Regions from separate parts of the Shewanella sp. ECSMB14101 genome, predicted to be linked through region 2. Evidence: predicted binding sites of a transcription regulator. Region 2 holds the regulator's gene; each other region holds the start of a gene.
The links. The regulator FliA, encoded in region 2, starts transcription of late flagellar genes. The targets are predictions, from matches to a motif close to CTAAAGNTNNNNNNNNNNNNGCCGATA.
Positions count from the first base shown of each region.

Region 1: NY07_RS04390 (VC2046/SO_2500 family protein) is a predicted target of FliA. The motif match lies at 1,478-1,504, and genes of this name have one in related genera.
Region 3: pomA (flagellar motor protein PomA) is a predicted target of FliA. The motif match lies at 1,409-1,435, and genes of this name have one in related genera.

Region 1 covers NZ_JSFF01000003.1:158,878-162,152, reverse strand. The annotation lists gene NY07_RS04400 (putative bifunctional diguanylate cyclase/phosphodiesterase) at 1-425, opposite strand, end outside; gene NY07_RS04395 (DUF406 family protein) at 576-863, opposite strand; gene NY07_RS04390 (VC2046/SO_2500 family protein) at 955-1,443, opposite strand; tRNA gene NY07_RS04385 (tRNA-Tyr) at 1,569-1,653, shown strand; tRNA gene NY07_RS04380 (tRNA-Tyr) at 1,685-1,769, shown strand; tRNA gene NY07_RS04375 (tRNA-Tyr) at 1,801-1,885, shown strand; tRNA gene NY07_RS04370 (tRNA-Tyr) at 1,917-2,001, shown strand; tRNA gene NY07_RS04365 (tRNA-Tyr) at 2,033-2,117, shown strand; tRNA gene NY07_RS04360 (tRNA-Tyr) at 2,159-2,243, shown strand; gene NY07_RS04355 (PLP-dependent cysteine synthase family protein) at 2,428-3,275, shown strand, end outside.
Region 2 covers NZ_JSFF01000034.1:11,595-14,869, forward strand. The annotation lists gene NY07_RS17600 (protein phosphatase CheZ) at 1-704, opposite strand, end outside; gene cheY (chemotaxis response regulator CheY) at 718-1,101, opposite strand; gene NY07_RS17610 (RNA polymerase sigma factor FliA) at 1,144-1,863, opposite strand; gene NY07_RS17615 (MinD/ParA family protein) at 1,856-2,737, opposite strand; gene flhF (flagellar biosynthesis protein FlhF) at 2,742-3,275, opposite strand, start outside.
Region 3 covers NZ_JSFF01000001.1:194,330-197,604, forward strand. The annotation lists gene dxs (1-deoxy-D-xylulose-5-phosphate synthase) at 1-135, opposite strand, end outside; gene ispA ((2E,6E)-farnesyl diphosphate synthase) at 158-1,039, opposite strand; gene xseB (exodeoxyribonuclease VII small subunit) at 1,040-1,279, opposite strand; gene pomA (flagellar motor protein PomA) at 1,675-2,442, shown strand; gene NY07_RS00930 (flagellar motor protein MotB) at 2,447-3,275, shown strand, end outside.

The DNA.
Region 1 (3,275 bases), on a different contig from region 2:
TCTTGCCATTGGTGAGCAGTACTAGACTCAAGAAACAGAACGCCCTCTAAATGGCCATTGATACGAATAGCCACATCAAGATGAGAAACCAATTCATTATCGAAGAAATAGCGGTTAAGTTCATCGACGCGGCTGTCGAGATTGACATCGACGACATCTATGATGCGGCGCAGCTTTAATTCATTAAGATAGGCAGTGCAGTGACTGGGGACAGGACGTAGAGCTGATAGACTTTGATCGCCTTGCGCGATGAGTTGTGTGGTGTCGTTATCGACATCAAATAAACATACGCCAACACGTTCAACCGCTAACGATTGACTTAAGAGACGACAAGCTAACTCGGCCGTCTCTTTAAACTGACCTTCTTGCTTTTCGGTCGAATTGACTATGATTTCGAGCAAATGCTGAAATTGGCGTTTGATCATAACATCCTACAGCCGATAACAAGGTTATCGAGGTAAAAAAACTGCCCTGAGCAGCACAAATACAAACATTGTTGTTATTTTTAATAAGAATATTCTGTGAACATTACACGAACAAGTTACTCACTAGCAAGCCAAAATCAGCAAATTCTCTTACAACCCATGTTCTAGCTGAAAAATCATTTTCTCTGCGCTGTAGCCGAACGTAAGCGTCAGTTGCTGACCATCATCTAGTGTCGTCATTTCACTTACCACACCATCAAAACGTGCTTTAGCAGCGTCGGCAAGCTTCTGTAATTCTGCCTGGGCATTCTCTCCTTGACGGTTTAATGTCAGTACAGTGTCAAACTCATCGATCACCGCGCCGATGTCGGCGTAACTGCCGCAATCGGTACATGTATCGTTCACCAATTCCGATTGTCCTTCTTGAATCTTTTTCATGCTGACTTCTACCTATTAAATTATGGAAAAATGCTTAATGCTAAACATGACAACGCACGATATAGCAAAAGCAAGTCGTCTGCACTTAAGACTATGCCAAAATGTCACCTAACGCACGTTGCTTCACAATCTGCTCAGTAAAATGCGGTAACTCAAGCAGATGCGCATCAACCGTTAGCTCTCCATGAAAACGTGCAGCCGTAATAGGATCACAGTTGGCCAACACCTCTTGCATCGCCAGCGGATCACGACCACGGTGTACTAAAGGTTCAGGAGATAAATATTGCTGCAGATGAAAACCGCTTAAACCAGCCTGATGAAATGCGCCGCTATTGTCGCAATCAATTCCTTTATGCAACTCACTCGTTAACGCTTGTGGCTCTGGAAGATCAAATTGACGTTTTAACTTTGCCTCGCTGTCTAAGTCCGCCCCATCAAGATGAAACTGTGCCAGATCTCTAGCGTCGCTCGACAACATCGCCAGAAGCAGGCCAAACTCACCGCGGCGATGCTCGGTCACCGCCTGATTAAGACGTGACCCTAAATGATTTTCGTTGATTAACAACTGACTAGTTCGCATAAAAAAACATCAATAAAACAGCTCGTTGCTATTTAATCGACCGCTTGCGACATAACTTTAGCAATTATTTCAAATAGGGACTTTACAGCGGCGGCGTTTCTGACTACTATTGCCGCCGCAATTGAGGAGGGGTTCCCGAGTGGCCAAAGGGATCAGACTGTAAATCTGACGGCTCAGCCTTCGAAGGTTCGAATCCTTCTCCCTCCACCATTTGCCTACAATGTAATAAAGAGATATTCGTGGAGGGGTTCCCGAGTGGCCAAAGGGATCAGACTGTAAATCTGACGGCTCAGCCTTCGAAGGTTCGAATCCTTCTCCCTCCACCATTTGCCTACAATGTAATAAAGAGATATTTGTGGAGGGGTTCCCGAGTGGCCAAAGGGATCAGACTGTAAATCTGACGGCTCAGCCTTCGAAGGTTCGAATCCTTCTCCCTCCACCATTTGCCTACAATGTAATAAAGAGATATTTGTGGAGGGGTTCCCGAGTGGCCAAAGGGATCAGACTGTAAATCTGACGGCTCAGCCTTCGAAGGTTCGAATCCTTCTCCCTCCACCATTTGCCTACAATGTAATAAAGAGATATTCGTGGAGGGGTTCCCGAGTGGCCAAAGGGATCAGACTGTAAATCTGACGGCTCAGCCTTCGAAGGTTCGAATCCTTCTCCCTCCACCATCTTTATCTTTCTTATTAAATTGTGATTCTGCGTTATCTGTGGAGGGGTTCCCGAGTGGCCAAAGGGATCAGACTGTAAATCTGACGGCTCAGCCTTCGAAGGTTCGAATCCTTCTCCCTCCACCATTTTTTCCTTTCCTGTTGATTCAAAAATCAAATTTCTATCAAATTCCTAAGCTAATTTCATCGATTACAGTAAGCCATATTAGATCTGATGTACCTAGTCGCATTTCTATTCGATTCCCCTTTTCGTTATAATTTATTTCGTTAAGCTATAACGACTAACCGCTCAAAAACCTCTGGAGCAAGAATGGAACAAAATTGGGTCAATCAGGCCATCGCTAAAATCGAGGCCGACTACCAGCGCAGCGCAGACACTCATCTCATCAAGTTAGATCTGCCTATGTTGCCGGGCATCGACATCTACCTAAAAGATGAAAGTACCCACCCGACAGGCAGCTTAAAGCATCGTCTGGCCAGATCTCTGTTTCTCTATGCCCTATGTAACGGTTGGATCACCAAACATACCCCCATCATAGAGTCTTCATCGGGAAGCACTGCTGTCTCAGAAGCATATTTTGCTCGCCTGCTGGGACTGCCATTTATCGCCGTGATGCCCGCCTCCACGGCCAAGAAAAAGATCCAGCAGATCGAGTTTTACGGCGGCCGGTGTCATTTTGTCGGACATTCCAGTCAAATTTATGCCGAATCCCAGCGTCTGGCAGACGAGTTATCTGGTCACTATATGGACCAATTCACCTACGCCGAGCGTGCTACCGATTGGCGCGGCAACAATAATATTGCTAACTCTATCTTCGAGCAGATGCAAAGGGAGCCCCACCCGGTACCCAATTGGATCGTCATGAGCCCAGGCACTGGCGGCACATCGGCGACGATAGGCCGCTACATTCGTTATCAGCGCGCCGACACTAAGCTCTGTGTCGTCGATCCAGAAAACTCGGTATTCTATGACTATTTCCATAGCGGCGACGCAAGCATTAGTTGCGCCAACGCCAGCCGTATCGAAGGCATAGGCCGCCCCAGAGCCGAACCCTCATTCATTCCGGGGGTGGTCGATCACATGGTCAAGATAGATGATAGTGCCTCGATCGCCACCATCTATTGGCTAGAACGCTTGATTGGTCGCAAAGCTGGCCC
Region 2 (3,275 bases):
TCATCTTGCCCTGTCACGACATCATCACGCTGATCAGCGTTCATAATAGGACCTTCTGCTTCGACACACTTCTCTGACGCACGAGGCTTGTCCGTTGCTGGCTGTTCGCCAAACACGGTTAACATAGAGACCAAGTTGCTCTCTACCTCTCGCACCAACTCAATGACCCGACGGATCATCTGTCCGGTCAGATCTTGGAAATCTTGGGCAAGCAGGATGTTATTGAGTAACTCTTTTAACCGATTAGAATCCGATTCGCTTCGCTCGATAAACTGCTGAACATCGTGACAAAGCGCCTTAAATTCATGCAGCTCAATATCACGTCTCATCAAGCGATCCCATGAGGGTTTCACCGACTGAACATTCATGGTGAGGGCATCTGCAAGTGGCAGAGACTCTTCAACGGCGTCCATGGTTTTATTAGCGGCCTGCTCTGTCATATCAATGACATAATTGAGGCGCTCTTTTGCATCGGGGATTTCACTGTTCGCCAGCTCAATGAGACGACCATCCACTTGAAAGTCCACAATGGCACTGTGAAGCTGACGGGTAAGACGACCTACCTCATCAAACAGCTCTTTCTGAATCGGGCTGGCGATATCACGTATGAGTTCGTCGGCCTGCTCTTGTTGACCAGCTTCTAGCAAGTCCACAAGCTCCTTAGCCTGTGCTAGATTGATCAGCCCTGAAGTATCTGCCTGCATAGCCCAACCTTGATTAACCGAGTCGTTCGAAAATTTTGTCTAACTTCTCTTTCAATGTCGCCGCAGTAAAAGGTTTAACTACATAGCCATTCACACCAGCCTGAGCCGCCGCAATGATCTGTTCCCTTTTTGCTTCCGCAGTGACCATTAACACTGGAATGTGTTTCAGGTCGTCATCAGCACGGATAGCCTTTAACAGGTCGATCCCCTGCATACCTGGCATGTTCCAATCGGTTACGACAAAGTCAAAATCACCCTTTTGCAACATAGGCAGGGCTGTCGAACCGTCATCTGCTTCCTGAGTGTTATTAAAACCCAAGTCTCTCAACAAGTTCTTGATGATGCGTCTCATTGTTGAGAAGTCGTCAACAACGAGAATCTTCATATTCTTGTCCAAGGTTTCCTCCGCGGAGCTGTTTTTATATTGCTCATGTAATCGTTATATTTTGGTCCAATGCTTGAGTTTCGCTTTGAGTCTGAGCATCGCCTGGCTATGAATCTGGCTAACTCTGGATTCGCTGACATCAAGTACGGCACCGATCTCTTTTAAATTTAATGCTTCGTCATAATATAACGACAAAACTAATCCATCTCTTTCTGGCAGTAACTTAATCGCCTCCACAAGGGCCTCATGAAACTGTGACTCTGCCAGTGCTTCAAAAGCATCGTCTTGATGATCGTCTTCGTCTCTTACTACATCGACCGATACACCAAGATCTTCAATTCCAACTACTTTCCCGACAGAAACATCATTAAGAATATGATGGTACTCATCGAGCGTCATATCAAGTCGATCTGCAATTTCATTGTCTTTTGCATCTCGCCCAAGCTCTTGTTCTAGCTCATCTATCACCTGGGCAACACGTCTTTGATTACGATGTACTGACCTGGGCACCCAGTCACCACGACGAATCTCATCCAACATGGAGCCACGGATACGAATACCAGCAAAGGTTTCAAACTTGGCGCCCTTGCTGCCGTCGAACTTGGTTGAGGCCTCAAGCAGGCCCATCATACCTGCTTGTATAAGATCATCCAATTGCACCGAAGCGGGCAGACGAGCAAGTAAATGGTGAGCAATCCTTTTAACCAACGGTGCATACTGTTCGACAATAGAAGCTTTGTTATCTAAACAAGTATACGCAGCGGCTTTACTCACTCGTACGATCCTCTTGATATTCTGGGCGTTGAACTAATCTTTCCACAAAGAACTCTAGGTGTCCGCCGGGCTGTTGCGGCACTGGCCAGCTAATAATCTTGTTAGCTAAACCATGGTAAGCAATTGATGCCGGCGACTTAGGAAATGCCTCGACAATCAATTTTTGTTTACGAACTGATTTGCGAAGGTTTTCATCGAAGGGGATTGTCGCAACCAGCTCCAACGCCACGTCGAGAAAACGGTCGGTTACTTTGCTAAGTTTAGCAAATAACTCCATTCCTTCTCGTAAACTTCTGACCATATTGGCCACAATCTTAAATCTGAATACACCATGCTCGCGGCTAAGAATCTTAATTAAAGCATAGGCATCGGTAATTGAGGTAGGCTCATCACACACAACCACCAGGACATCTTGTGAGGCGCGAGAAAAGCTTAGCACCATATCTGAGATCCCGGCAGCCGTATCGACGACAAGAATATCAAACTGAGTTCTCATCTCACTAAAGGCACGAATAAGACCCGCGTGCTGCGCTGGTGTTAATTCGACCATAGCCTGAGTGCCTGAGGTGGCAGGAATAATACCAATTCCCTTAGGACCACGAACGATAATCTCGTCAAGGTCTGCATCGCCCGATAATACGTGGGAGAGATTGCGTTCAGCTCTGAGCCCCAACATGACGTCGACGTTCGCTAAACCTAGGTCAGCATCAAGTACAAGCACGCGCTTGCCCTTCTCAGCCAGGGAGACCGCGGTATTGATCGAAACGCTGGTTTTACCCACGCCACCCTTACCACCGGTTACGGCAATTACTTTTACTTTTTCGTTATATGGTTGATTCATCATACGTAAACCGCTTGCTTGATCCCGACTCATTATATTACTCAAATGCGTAGGCCCGTTCATATGACCTTTCGTTATTCTGTATTGGTTGCACTTTCTTTTCGAGTACCGACAACGCCTTGTTGGCCAGGGCTAAGGTGTCGGCGACTTGCATATCTTCTGGAACTCTTTGTCCATCAGTGACATAACTCAATGGTAACCCACTTTGAATCAAAACACTTAATGCTGGAGCCAAGGCCACTGATTCGTCTAATTTGGTTAAAATCGCGCCGGACAATGGGATCCGGGTAAACTGCGCGACAGCATCTTCAAGCACTCTTCTTTGACTTGTAGATGACAGTACCAGATAACTGCGAATAGGTAATCTGCTATTTGCAGTTAAATTATCAAGTTGTTGGAACAATCTCACATCTCTTTGTCCCATTCCCGCCGTATCTATCAATACTAGCTTGCGATTGCGAAACTGATAAAGAATTTGTTCCAACTCATTGAGATCATGTGCTTGCTTGACCGGGCACCCCATTATTTTGCCATAGGTTGCCAGCTGCTCATAGGCTCCAATGCGATAATG
Region 3 (3,275 bases), on a different contig from region 2:
GATGCCTACCGACTGTAGGAGGTAACTTCTGAGTTCATCAGCAAGTTTTGGTAGCACCCCTTGTGGAAGCTGTCGTAATTCGTCGGGGGTGTCAGCCTGTGCCAGCACAGGGTATTTCGTAATATCCAAACTCATAGCGAGATTCTTTGGCTCTTTATTATACTCTTCGCTCAATGATGAAACGGGCGAATTCGGCAATTAACTGACTATTGTATGGTAATTTAGCCAGCGCTGATAGGGCGTCTTCAATCAAACTTTTTGCAGTCTCTTGTGCCCCGGATAAACCAAGTAGTTTCGGATAGGTACTTTTGTTCGACTCACAGTCCGATCCCTGGGGTTTCCCTAGTTCTTCTGTGCTGGCAATAATATCCAGTACATCATCTTGTACCTGAAAGGCGAGGCCTATTGCATCGGCAAATGTTAACAGATGGCGAGCTTGTTCATCTGTGACCTTGGCAGCAATGATAGGCAATTCTACTGCGCAGCGAATTAACGCACCGGTTTTTAATCTGTGAAGTCGTTTTAATGTGTCGAGATCTATCTGCTTATCTGTGGCGTTAAGATCCATCGCCTGACCACCACACATGCCGCTGTAACCCGAGGCTTTGGCGAGAGCCCGTACCATGGCCAGTTGCTGCTCGGCGGTGAGTTCGCTCTCTTCTCGGCTGATGATTTCAAACGCCAGGGTTTGCAGGGCATCACCTGCCAGTATGGCCGTGGCTTCATTAAAGGCGATATGTACAGTCGGTTGACCACGACGCAGGGCATCGTCATCCATGGCGGGGAGATCATCATGGATCAAAGAGTAGGCATGAATACATTCGATGGCAGCGGCGCAGGCATCGAGTCTTTCCAGTGGCACATTAAGCATTTCGCCGATGGCATAGACCAGAAAAGGGCGGATACGCTTGCCGCCGATTAGGGCGCCATGTTTCATGGCGGCCTTCAGTTGTGGCTCAGTCTCGTCTTGTGCCTTGATAAAATGGCGCAGCTGTTCATCGACGCGCTGCTGGTATCGCGTTATCGCTTCGTTTAGCAATTATTCGCCCTCTGGCAGATAGGGTTGCAAGCTGGGTTGATCCTGTTCCTGGGTCAAGATGGAGACTTTCTGTTGGGCCTGCTCGAGTTTGCCTTGGCTATTTCTGACCAGATTGATGCCGCGTTCAAATTGTTTGAGGGCGTCGTCTAAAGCCACATCGCCTTGCTCTAAGCTGGTGACGATCTGTTCTAATTCTGTGAGCGACTCTTCGAAGGTCAGGTTTTCAGGTTTTTTGGCCACGGTGATTTTCCCAAGAATTTAGCGACAGACAAAGTATCTCAGTCGACCCTAGGGGTCAAATTGCGCTGTCGTATATTTGTGCAATAGCACGCTTTAAGGAGGTTTTTTTATAAAAAATTGAATTTGTAGCTAAACTTGCGTGTAAGCTGTCCGATAATTGAATTAGAACAATACTCAATTTTGTCAGATATTATATCGTAAACTCCCGCCTGCGGTTAGGTGAATTCATGTCTAATTGGCGACTTTTATGTCACCACCCAGCGCAAATGAGATGTCTTAGATTATAAGAGTGAGTAGAGTGGATATCCGTCTCGAGATGATTATGGTGTTGACTGAGAGCTTGGTCATTAGGCCGAGATATTAGCAATAGCCGATACTGTATAAGAGGAAGAGTTGTGGATTTAGCGACCCTGATAGGCCTAATTGGTGCGTTTGGTTTTATTATCGGAGCTATGATCGGTAGTGGCGGCATTGCCATATTTATCGATGTGAATTCAGTGCTAATCGTATTGATAGGCTCGCTGTTTGTGGTGATGATGAAATACAACCTCAAACAGTTCCTCGGTTCGGTCAAGATCGCGGCCAAAGCCTTTATGTTTAAGATAGATAAGCCGGATGAGCTGATCGAGCAGGCGGTCACTATGGCCGATGCCGCGCGTAAAGGGGGCTTTTTGGCCCTTGAAGAAGCGGAGATCAGCAACAGCTTTATGCAAAAAGCGGTCGACATGCTCGTCGATGGGCATGATGGTGACGTAGTACGTGAGGCGCTGGAAAAAGATATCGCCCTCACCGAAGAGCGCCATAAAACCGGAATCGGTATCTTTAAGGCGCTGGGGGATGTGGCGCCCGCCATGGGGATGATTGGTACCCTTATCGGTCTGGTGGCCATGTTGTCTAACATGGATGATCCTAAGTCCATTGGGCCCGCGATGGCGGTAGCCTTGTTGACCACTCTCTATGGTGCCATTCTTGCCAACATGGTGGCCTTGCCTATTGCCGACAAACTCACGCTACGCATGAGTGAAGAGATGCTCAATCGAAACCTTATTATGGATGCGGTTTTGGCCATTCAAGATGGCCAAAACCCAAGGGTCATTGAGGGATTCTTGAAGAATTACCTCTCGGAGAAACAGCGAGAGATAGACACGACGGACGGGGAATAGCCAGATGGCTAAGAAGGTCAAATGCGATTGCCCTCCAGCCGGGGCGCCTATGTGGTTGGCAACTTTTGCCGACCTCATGTCGCTGCTGATGTGTTTTTTCGTCTTGCTGCTCGCCTTCTCTGAGATGGACGTCATGAAGTTCAAGCAGATCGCCGGGTCGATGAAGTATGCCTTTGGGGTACAGAATAAGGTCGAAGTTAAAGACATTCCCAAGGGAACCTCGGTGATCGCACTGGAGTTTCGCCCTGGTAAACCAGAACCCACACCGATTGAGATCATTAACCAACAAACCAACGAGATGACTGAGCCTACCATTGAGGTGCAGGCCGGTGAAGATGATAGCGCCGGCGGCGTGCAGCAACAGCAGGGTGAGCAACGTGGTGGCGAGGCATCATCGACGGCTCAGGAAGAGTCTGACGCTGAAGCGCAGGCCAAGCAACAGCAGCAAGAGGCAGCATCACAGGATCAGATCAATGATCAGGTGAAAAAAATGGCCCAGGAGCTCAATAAGGAGATCGTCGATGGGGCGATCGAGATTGAATCTCTCGGGCAGCAGATCATCATTCGCATCCGAGAGAAAGGGGCTTTCTCATCGGGTTCCGGTTTCCTTCAGCCTAGGTTTAAGCCTGTAGTGCGCCGCGTGGGTGAGCTGCTTAAGGATGTGCCGGGGATCATTACCGTCTCGGGTCACACCGACGATATGAAGATCAGTAACGAGCTTTACAGTTCTAACTGGGATCTCTCCAGCAAGCGTGCGGTGGCCGTCGCCCATGAGCTGGTACGCGTTTCAGGGTTTGATCAGCAGCGTATGAAGGTTGTTGGCATGGCCAGTA